DNA from 2 places in the Shewanella seohaensis genome. Region 1 is predicted to be linked to the other one. Evidence: predicted binding sites of a transcription regulator. Region 1 holds the regulator's gene; the other holds the start of a gene.

Evidence for each region. Region 1 encodes MetJ, which represses methionine synthesis genes. Its sites were predicted from a motif close to TAGACGTCTAGACGTCTA; they were not measured.
Region 2: a site for MetJ is predicted at 3,054-3,071, ahead of serA (phosphoglycerate dehydrogenase). Genes of this name have one in related genera too.

The regions. Positions count from the first base shown of each region.
Region 1 covers NZ_JAKILE010000003.1:210,821-215,677, reverse strand. The annotation lists gene phsA (thiosulfate reductase PhsA) at 1-378, shown strand, start outside; gene L2713_RS04790 (4Fe-4S dicluster domain-containing protein) at 391-957, shown strand; gene nrfD (NrfD/PsrC family molybdoenzyme membrane anchor subunit) at 960-1,904, shown strand; gene L2713_RS04780 (sulfite exporter TauE/SafE family protein) at 2,029-2,772, opposite strand; gene metJ (met regulon transcriptional regulator MetJ) at 2,874-3,188, opposite strand; gene metB (cystathionine gamma-synthase) at 3,411-4,574, shown strand; gene L2713_RS04765 (bifunctional aspartate kinase/homoserine dehydrogenase II) at 4,586-4,857, shown strand, end outside.
Region 2 covers NZ_JAKILE010000005.1:272,541-277,397, forward strand. The annotation lists gene L2713_RS08320 (curlin) at 1-1,172, shown strand, start outside; gene L2713_RS08325 (helix-turn-helix transcriptional regulator) at 1,357-2,022, opposite strand; gene L2713_RS08330 (DUF2238 domain-containing protein) at 2,397-3,005, opposite strand; gene serA (phosphoglycerate dehydrogenase) at 3,161-4,390, shown strand; gene ygfZ (tRNA-modifying protein YgfZ) at 4,528-4,857, shown strand, end outside.

The DNA.
Region 1 (4,857 bases):
GCCGACGAGCTGTACTTTATCCAAGGCAAGGTCGCCGTGCATACCAATGGCGCGACTCACAATATCCCTATGCTGGCTAACCTGATGTCGGATAACGCCATTTGGGTGCATCCCGTCACGGCGGGCAAGTTAGGGATCAGCAATGGCGACCCGATTCGGTTAACCAGCAGCGTGGGTAGCGAAGAAGGCCACGCCTTAGTCACCCCGGGCATTCGCCCCGATACCGTGTTTGCCTATATGGGCTTTGGCTCTAAAAACAAAGAGTTGGTTAGAGCGACTGGTAAAGGTATCCACTGCGGAAACTTACTGCCCCATCAAACAGCCCCTGTGTGTGGCATGAATATTCATACGACAGGCGTCACGCTGGCAAAACGCTAATTGGAGGCTCAAATGACGAAAAGATATGTGATGGTGCACGATGAGAACAAGTGCATCGGCTGCCAAGCCTGTAACGTGGCCTGCCGCAGTGAAAACGGTGTCCCCGAGGGCGTGACTCGCTTACAAGTGCGCGTAGAGGGCCCCTTCGGCGAGATGCCACACCTGCACTTTAAGTACCACAGGGTATCGTGCCAGCAGTGTGAAGATGCGCCTTGTGTGAAGGTATGCCCAACGGGCGCGGCCTATGTGGGCGAGGATGGGATTGTCTCCATCCATGGCGATAAGTGTGTGGGTTGTATGTACTGCGTGGCGGCGTGTCCCTACAAGGTACGTTTTATGAACCCAGAAACCAAAGTGGCTGACAAGTGTAACTTCTGTAAGGACACGCGTTTGGCCCGTGGTGAAGAGCCTGCCTGTGTGACTGTGTGTCCGACCGATGCTTTAGTCTTTGGCGATGCCAACGATCCACTGAGTGAGGTGGCTATGCTACTCAACACTAAGATCACTTACCAAGATAAGACCCATTTAGGCACTCAGCCTAGGGTATATCGCGTTCCTACCAAAAGAGGGGGGATTTGATTATGAACAATACTTGGGGCGATATGGCGCAATATGATCCCGTCACTTGGCATTGGATCATCGCCGTGTATCTGTTTATGGCGGGTTTATCCGCCGGAAGTTTGCTGATTGGCATTGGCCTGCGTTGGTTTAATAAGGAGCAAGCGCAGGGGGAGACGAGTATTCTCAAGGCCGCGGCGATTATTGGTCCAGTGGCCATTTGTCTAGGCTTGGCATGTTTAGTGTTTGATTTAACGAAGCCTTTCCACTTCTGGCTGATTTTAATCAACTATAACTTCCAGTCCGTAATGGCGATTGGGGTGTTAGCACTACTGGCTTACTCCCCCTTGGCATTTGCCTACGCGATTCTTGTGTTGCGTGATGAACTGCCAAAGTGGGGCTTAGGTTTCCTCGTGCCTATCGCTAAGCTGCTGATGCCCTTTAGAAAGTTGATTGAAGTACTGCTGTTTATCCTCGCCATTGGCGTGGGGGCTTACACTGGCTTCTTAATTTCGGCTATGAATGCCTATCCGATGTTGAACACTGCGGTATTGCCAGCGCTGTTTTTAGTCTCTGGTTTATCGGCGGGCGCGGCGGCTAATGCGGTGCTGGCGCTGGTGATGTTCAAGACCGATAGCCACGACAAGACCTTAGCCAAAATGCATGGCTTAGAGCTGCCAGTGATGGCAATCGAAATCATGTTCCTGTTTATGTTGTTCTGCGCCTTGTACTTTAAGGGCGGAGCGGCGGCTGCGGCGCTGGCATCACTCACCTCTGGCGTGTGGGCGAGCGTATTTTGGATTGGCGTGGTCGGGATTGGTTTTGGTATTCCGCTGTTGTTTATGCTGCTTCCCACCGCGACTCGCCACACTAAGGGCGCGATGATCATGGTGGCCTGCGCCAGCTTAACCGGCGTGTTAGCACTGAGACACTTTATTGTGTATGCGGGACAAAGCTATCTAAGTTAGAGTGCTGGTTAACGGCAATATCGATGGGATACATCACTTATCCCTGCAAGCAAAAAGCACCGATTAACGGTGCTTTTTTATGGCTGCGATTAGCAGGATTTTATTGCGGTAATTATTGCGGTAATTATTGCGGCAATAGCTCAATCACAGATTTCACCGTAAGCACTAAGGCACTGATAGCGCAGAGGGCTAAGGTTGCCATCTTGGTCTTATGTTTATCCACATTCCCCACCAGTTTGCCCGCCACTAAATAGCCTAAAAACACTGAGGGCAGCAGCATGAGTGATAACCACAAATGCTTGATTTCGAGTAGGCCCGTCACCCCAAGAATGACCAGGGCTATGGTCGAGCTGAAGATAAAGAAGGCCGACAGTGCGGCGCGAAATTTGGAGGCATCCTTACCCGCCAACAAAATCGCCATCGGTGGGCCACCAATGGCGGCAATATTACCAAAGATCCCCGAGACTACGCCCGCGCCAAACAGGGTTGCCTTATTCACGGGAAGAGTCAATTTATACAGGCTCAGCACCACGGCGACTGCCACAATGCCAGCAATCGCCAGACCAAGAATCGGCTGCGGCGCAAACAGCAGCAGGCTGGCACCGATAAAACCTCCGGGCACTCGACCGATAAGCGCGTATTGCAAGCCATTGAATTCTAAATGGCCGCGTTCACGCAGTAGGGTGAGTAGGGCGATGGAAAAACCCATCACAATCACAGGTGCGGGCACTAATTCGGGGTCGACAATATACAGCAACGGGCTCGCCACCACGGCAAGACCAAAGCCAATCAGACTCTGGGTGAGGGCACCTAAAAACACAATCACAGACGCAATGGCGAGCGTTTGTGGATCTATCAAGGAGAACATAGGATTCCATCAAAACAAAATAGGGATCGTTACTCTAACCCATCAGGCAAGATGAGCATTAACGATCCCTAATGATAAGTAGGATATTGGACGCTTAAGCGTTACTCCATATCTTCCCACTCGATCCCCATTTCGTCCATCAACCGTTTCGCTTCGGCGGGAATGCTGTCTGGGCTATCTTTCGACAGATCGGCATCATCAGGCAGAGGCTGGCCGGTGTAGGCATGCAAAAATGCTTCACACAAGAGTTCGCTATTGGTGGCGTGGCGCAGGTTGTTCACCTGACGACGGGTACGTTCATCCGTGAGGACTTTTAGCACTTTGAGCGGAATAGACACAGTAATTTTCTTTACTTGTTCATTCTTCTTGCCATGTTCAGCATAGGGGCTGATGTATTCCCCATTCCATTCAGTCATTGACTCACCTGTTATAACGCTAAATTCGGGGCAGATTTTAAACCCTTACAGATAACAGTCAAATTATTGCTACTATTTCTTAGTGATTGCAAACAGATTTCTTTATGTTTAGACGTCTAAACGTCTTAACGCCTATTGACGATGCCACTGGGCTTAGGTACATTTAGACGTCCAGACATCTCTTTGCGAACTTAGGAGTTCCCGATGACCGCAGGCAAATTAGTGACCGAACGTCAATTAGCCACATTAGCAGTGCGTCAGGGTATCGAAAGCGATACTCAGTATGGCGCGGTGGTGCCGCCAATTTACCTGTCGACTAATTACGCCTTCGATGGTCATAAAAATCCTCGCGAATTTGATTACAGCCGTTCCGGCAATCCCACCCGCAGCATCTTAGGTGATGCCTTAGCTAAGCTGGAAAAGGGCGCAACCGGTGTGGTGACTTGCACTGGCATGGCAGCCATTACTCTAGTCACTACCTTGCTCGGCCCCGATGACTTGCTGGTGGTGCCCCACGATTGTTACGGCGGTTCTTACCGTTTATTCACTAACTTGGCTAAAAAGGGCCAATTTAAACTGCTGGTGGTCGATCAAACCGATGCCCAAGCGCTCGAGCAAGCGATTGCCCAGCAACCTAAGATGGTGTGGATTGAAACCCCATCAAACCCTCTGCTGCGAGTCGTCGATATCGAAGCTATCGCCAAGGCAAGCCACGCTGTAGGTGCTTTAGTGGTGGTGGACAATACTTTCCTCTCGCCCATTTTGCAGCAACCGCTGTTACTCGGTGCCGATATCGTTATCCACTCCACCACTAAGTACATCAATGGTCACAGCGATGTGGTGGGCGGCGCGGTGATCGCCAAAGATCCTCAACTCGGTGAGACCTTACATTGGTGGTCAAACACCTTAGGCTTAACTGGGTCTGCCTTCGACAGTTATCAAACCCTGCGCGGTCTGCGTACCTTGGCCGTGCGCATTCGCGAGCATCAAAGCAATGCCCAGCGTATTCTGGACGTGCTGACGAGCAGCGCTGTAGTGAGCAAAGTGTATTACCCAGGCCTTGCGGATCACCCCGGTCATGCCATTGCCGCCAAGCAGCAAAAAGGCTTTGGCGCTATGCTGAGTTTTGAGCTTAAGGGCGGCGAGGCCGAAGTGGTCGCCTTTTTAGATGCCTTAAGTTTATTTAGCGTGGCCGAGAGCTTAGGTGGCGTTGAGAGTCTCGTGGCCGTGCCCGCGACTATGACCCACAGGGCGATGGAGCCCCAAGCGCGTTATGAAGCTGGCATTAAAGACACCCTATTACGTTTGTCGGTTGGTATTGAAGATGCCGAAGACTTAGTTGCAGATATTCAAGCAGGATTGGCCGCCGTTGCGGCTTGTCAGTAGAGGAATTCGAGATGGCACGTTGTCACTTACATAAATTTGGTGGTTCCAGCTTAGCCGATGCCGATTGTTATCGCCGAGTCGCCCATATTCTGTTAACCCATGGTCATAGTGATGATCTGGTGGTGGTGTCTGCCGCGGGTAAAACCACTAACTTTTTATATAAATTATTGTCCCTGCGCGATAGCAACCAATTATGGCAAGAAGAGTTACAGGTTCTTATCAGCTATCAACAAGGTTTGATTGAGCAGCTGTTATCTAATGAGCAAGCGCGGGATCTACGTGA
Region 2 (4,857 bases), on a different contig from region 1:
ATGGTTTCTTCAACCAAAGCAGCAACGACATCACTGGTAACGACAACCTGGTTTCTGTGAACCAATTAGGTGAAGTGAACGAAAGCTACGTTGAAATCACTGGCAACGAAAACAGCGCCTTCGTAGAACAAGAAGGTGATGCTAACCTCGCAGTATTCCGCGTTCAAGGCGATAACAACGATGGCGACATCAAGCAATACGGTAGCAACAACCAAGCGGGTTTAATCGCACTCGACCTGACCGCTAACGTGGGCAATAACAACGATGTATCGGTTGAACAGATTGGTAACAACAACTTTGGTGCGGCTAAAGGCATCGCGGGTAACGACAACAGCGTCGATATCTATCAAAAGGGTGAAAGCCATACTGGCTTCGTTTACGCCTTAGCGGGTAGCGAGAACGACATCACCATGAAACAAGAAGGCAGCAGCAACACAGCTTACCTGTCAATGACCACGGGTGATGACAACAGCATCGATATCGCTCAAGACGGTAACCGCAACACTGTAGGCGATACTTTAGTTGCTGACATCCAAGGTAACGACAACGACATTACTATCAAGCAACGTGGCGACAGCAACGGTGCAGAGTTCCAAGTATGGGGCGATAGCAACGACGTTGACTTAAAACAACGTGGTGATGCTAACTTCGCAACCTTTGGTGCTTACGGTACTGACAACGATTTCGACCTATCTTCTAAGGGTGATAACAACGAACTGGTTGCCTTCGCAACAGGTGAAGACAACAGCATCGAAATCAGCCAAGAAGGTGATGCGAACTTCGCTTATGTGGATGCCGTGGGTAACGACAACGAAGTAGATGTTGAGCAAGATGGTGATCAAAACGAGACTATCATCAGTGTAACGGGTAACAACAACGCCGATGTGACTGCACTGCAACACCGTGGCGATCTGAACCTTATCGATTTAATCATCGAAGGTGATGAAAACTCAGCTCAAATCACTCAAGCGGGTAACGGTAACTGGGTAGGTGGCGATAGCGGCACTTCATTCGCATCTAGCTCATTTGGTGTGCGTGGTGATAACAACAGCCTAATGATTACCCAAACAGGTAATGACAACTTAGTTGTTGGTTCGCAAGCAGGCAACAGCAACAGCATCAGCGTTAACCAAACCGGTGATATGAACGTTGCGACCGTTGTTCAGTACTAATCTCTATCGATAGGCCGTCTGCTGTAGGCGGCCCAATAAAAACGGGAACATGAATCATGTTCCCGTTTTTGTTTGCGCATAAAGCACAAAAGTGAGTTGCCGCTCGTCTTATCTTGCCGATGTAAATCACCGGCACAGCTCACTCGCAACTCACCTTAGTGCGTTTAAGGCGTAAGCTTTGAGCTTAACTGCAAAACTCAAAATGTGTTTGATAGGTCTGAGCCCAACGCAATAGCTCAACACGATTGCGGGACTGGGTCTTGCGGAAAATAGAGGAAATATGCGCCTTCACCGTATGCTCACTGATGCAGAGTCGATGGGCGATTTCCTTATTACGCGCGCCGCTAGAGACGAACTGAATAATGGTTCGCTCCCTCGACGTAAGCGCTTGCAACATGGCAACAGTATCGGCGGGCATATCATTTTGCCCATCCAACTTTTGCACCACCCGGCGAAACATCTTACTGAGTAAGGTTCTATCGTACCAAAGCTCATCGGCCACCATTTTGCGCAGCCCTGTTAGCATCAAATCCATGCGCTGATCCGCAAATAACAGACCGCGGATCCCCAGCAACATGGCTGACTCTTGGTCTAAGGAATTACGCTCGACTTGATACAAGGCGACGGGAACATGGGGCACTAGACGTGAGGCCAACAGCGGAATGCCTTTATTATCTAAGGCAGCGCCTTTTTGGGCGATAAGGCAAAAACTGCGTTGCCCTTTATCTAAATTTAGCTCGGAAGCCTGTTTAACAATCCGTGTTTTTAATCCGATAGATTCTGCGAGTATCGCCAAATGGCAAGGTGCTGCCACTTGATGCAGAAAAACTAACTCGTTGATAGTATTCACTTTACTCTTCTCCCTGAAAAGTATTTAGTTTTTATTAGCCTAATGCTGAACTGAAGAGGGCAAATGTACACAAAGTACAATTAATTAACATAACCCATTTTGACTAGTTACCGCATGAATGCCATCACCCAAATGTACTAAATAATCACTCTTTTTATAGTGTAAGTCCGACTAACAGACCAAAGCCTTGCCATTAAATAGTGATTAATCCTAGGGTTCATCCGCAATTTGTCAGACCTATACCTTAGTCTATATCGCACTCAACCGAAAGTTTAAACAAAAAATTAACAGAAAAAGATGACAGTTTGAGGAATAAAAATCCCTCCTAAGGCTGTCTTAGGAGGGATTTAACTGTGAGCTGTGAGCTATCGCGCTTACGCGTGGCCGGTAAGTTTCGCGATTTGCTTATCCTGCACACGGGATAAACTGATTAGCGCGACAATGGCACCTATCAAGGCTAAAAACATATCCGATTGGGTATCCCACACATAACCCTGAGTGCCTAAGAAAGCCTCGGCGCCTTCGCCCGTCGCGGCGGCCACCCACCATTCAATCAGTTCGTAGAAGGCACTAAAGGCCAACACAAAGCAGGTGACTAAAAAGGCACACCAAGCACCAGGTTTAACGGCTTGATTACGTAACATAATCTCACGGGCTAACATGGCAGGAATAAAACCTTGGGCGAAATGCCCGACCTTGTCGTAGTTGTTGCGTTCAGTGCCCATCCACTGGGCAATGGTATCGAACAGTGGCACTTCGGCATAGGTATAGTGCGCGCCAACAAACAACACACAGCAATGCACCAGCACCAAAAAATACACTAAGGGCGTCAGTGGAAAACCCTTACGGGTAAAAAAGAGCAAGGGCACGGCCACTAATGCGGGCAAGGCTTCGAGCCACCAGGTGAATGGATCTGCAGGTTTTATCGCCGACCATATTAAAACTGAGAGGTAAATACCGCACCAAATGATTTTGTTATTCAATGTTCCTTCCTCTTATGCGATATTGTTCTAATTCTAGAATATTAACTTTAGCCATCTAGCCCTCCACAGTGAGCAAAAAAAGTGCTACTTTGGAAGGCCAAGGCTGTCAGCATATCACACAGAACTATTTCAATTAATTAGAGGGTACCCATATCATGGCGAAACATTCGCTGGACAAGGATAAGATCAAGATCCTGTTGTTGGAAGGCGTCCACCAATCTGCGGTCGATGTATTTGAACGTGCTGGATACACCAATATCGAGTATCACAAAGCCTCCTTAGGTGATGAAGCCCTGCTCGAGTCCATCAAAGATGCTCACTTTGTTGGTATTCGTTCCCGTACCCAATTAACGGCTGATGTATTGAAGCGTGCCGAAAAACTGATTGCGATTGGTTGTTTCTGTATCGGTACTAACCAAGTGGATCTGGCGACCGCCGAATTACTCGGTATACCCGTCTTTAACGCACCGTTTTCCAATACCCGCAGCGTGGCTGAACTGGTATTAGGCGAAATCATCATGCTGATGCGCGGCATTCCTGAGCGTAATGCCATCGCCCACCGTGGTGGCTGGATGAAAACGGCCGCTGGCAGTTACGAAGTCCGTGGCAAAACCTTAGGTGTGATAGGTTATGGTCATATTGGTACTCAGCTCGGGATCCTGGCTGAAACCTTAGGCATGCGCGTGGTGTTTTTCGATATCGAAGACAAACTGCCATTAGGCAATGCCCAACAAATCCATTCGATGGAACAATTACTGGCACAATCCGATGTGATCAGTTTGCACGTCCCTGAGACAGCGCAGACCAAAGATATGATCAGCACCGCGGAATTTGCCGCCATGCGTAAAGGCAGCATTTTTATCAACGCCTCACGCGGCACTGTGGTTGATATCGATGCCCTGACGGTTGCCCTTAAAGAGCGTCACCTTGCGGGCGCGGCAATCGACGTATTCCCTGTCGAGCCACAATCGAATGATGATGAATTTATCAGCCCATTGCGTGGCTTAGACAATGTGCTGTTGACCCCGCACGTGGGCGGCAGCACTGCCGAAGCCCAAGAAAACATCGGTATCGAAGTAGCTGGCAAGTTAGCCAAATACTCAGACAACGGTTCGACCGTTTCTGCGGTTAACTTCCCAGAAGTGTCGCTGCCAATGCACAAAGGCATTTCGCGCTTACTGCACATTCACCAAAACCGTCCTGGCGTGCTGATCAAAATCAACAAAGCTTTCTCTGAAAAAGGCATCAACATTGCCGCTCAGTATCTGCAAACCACAGCTGAAATCGGTTATGTGGTGATGGAAGTCGATACTCACCAAGCCGAGGAAGCACTGGTCGAACTTAAGGCCATTGAAGGCACACTGCGCACCCGCGTATTGTTCTAAGGCTTTACGCACTCAGCTTGAGTGTATTTATAAGGCGCACATTTCATTCAAGATATGTGCGCCTTATGCTTTTGAGCGCCGCTTAATTCCGCTACAATCTAGCCTCTTGCATCGTCTTCATTTTCAGGATCTCCGCTATGACTATTGCAGTTTCGACACCCAATTGGGATCTGGACGCCTCAATGCCTCCACTTATGCTCGCCAACCTATCCCACCTCGGCCTCATCAAAGTGGTCGGCGAACAGGGTCGCAGTTTTATCCATGGCCAAGTCACCACGGATATCAGCTCACTCGAAGCCAACCAATGGCGCTGGGGCGCGCATTGCGATCCTAAGGGTAAGATGCTGGCCAGCTTCCGCACCTTCGCCATCCAAGATGCGCTGTTGATGCTGATGCCAAAGGACACCCTAGAGCTCGACCTGCCGCAGCTGCAAAAATATGCCGTATTTAGCAAGGCAACCCTGACA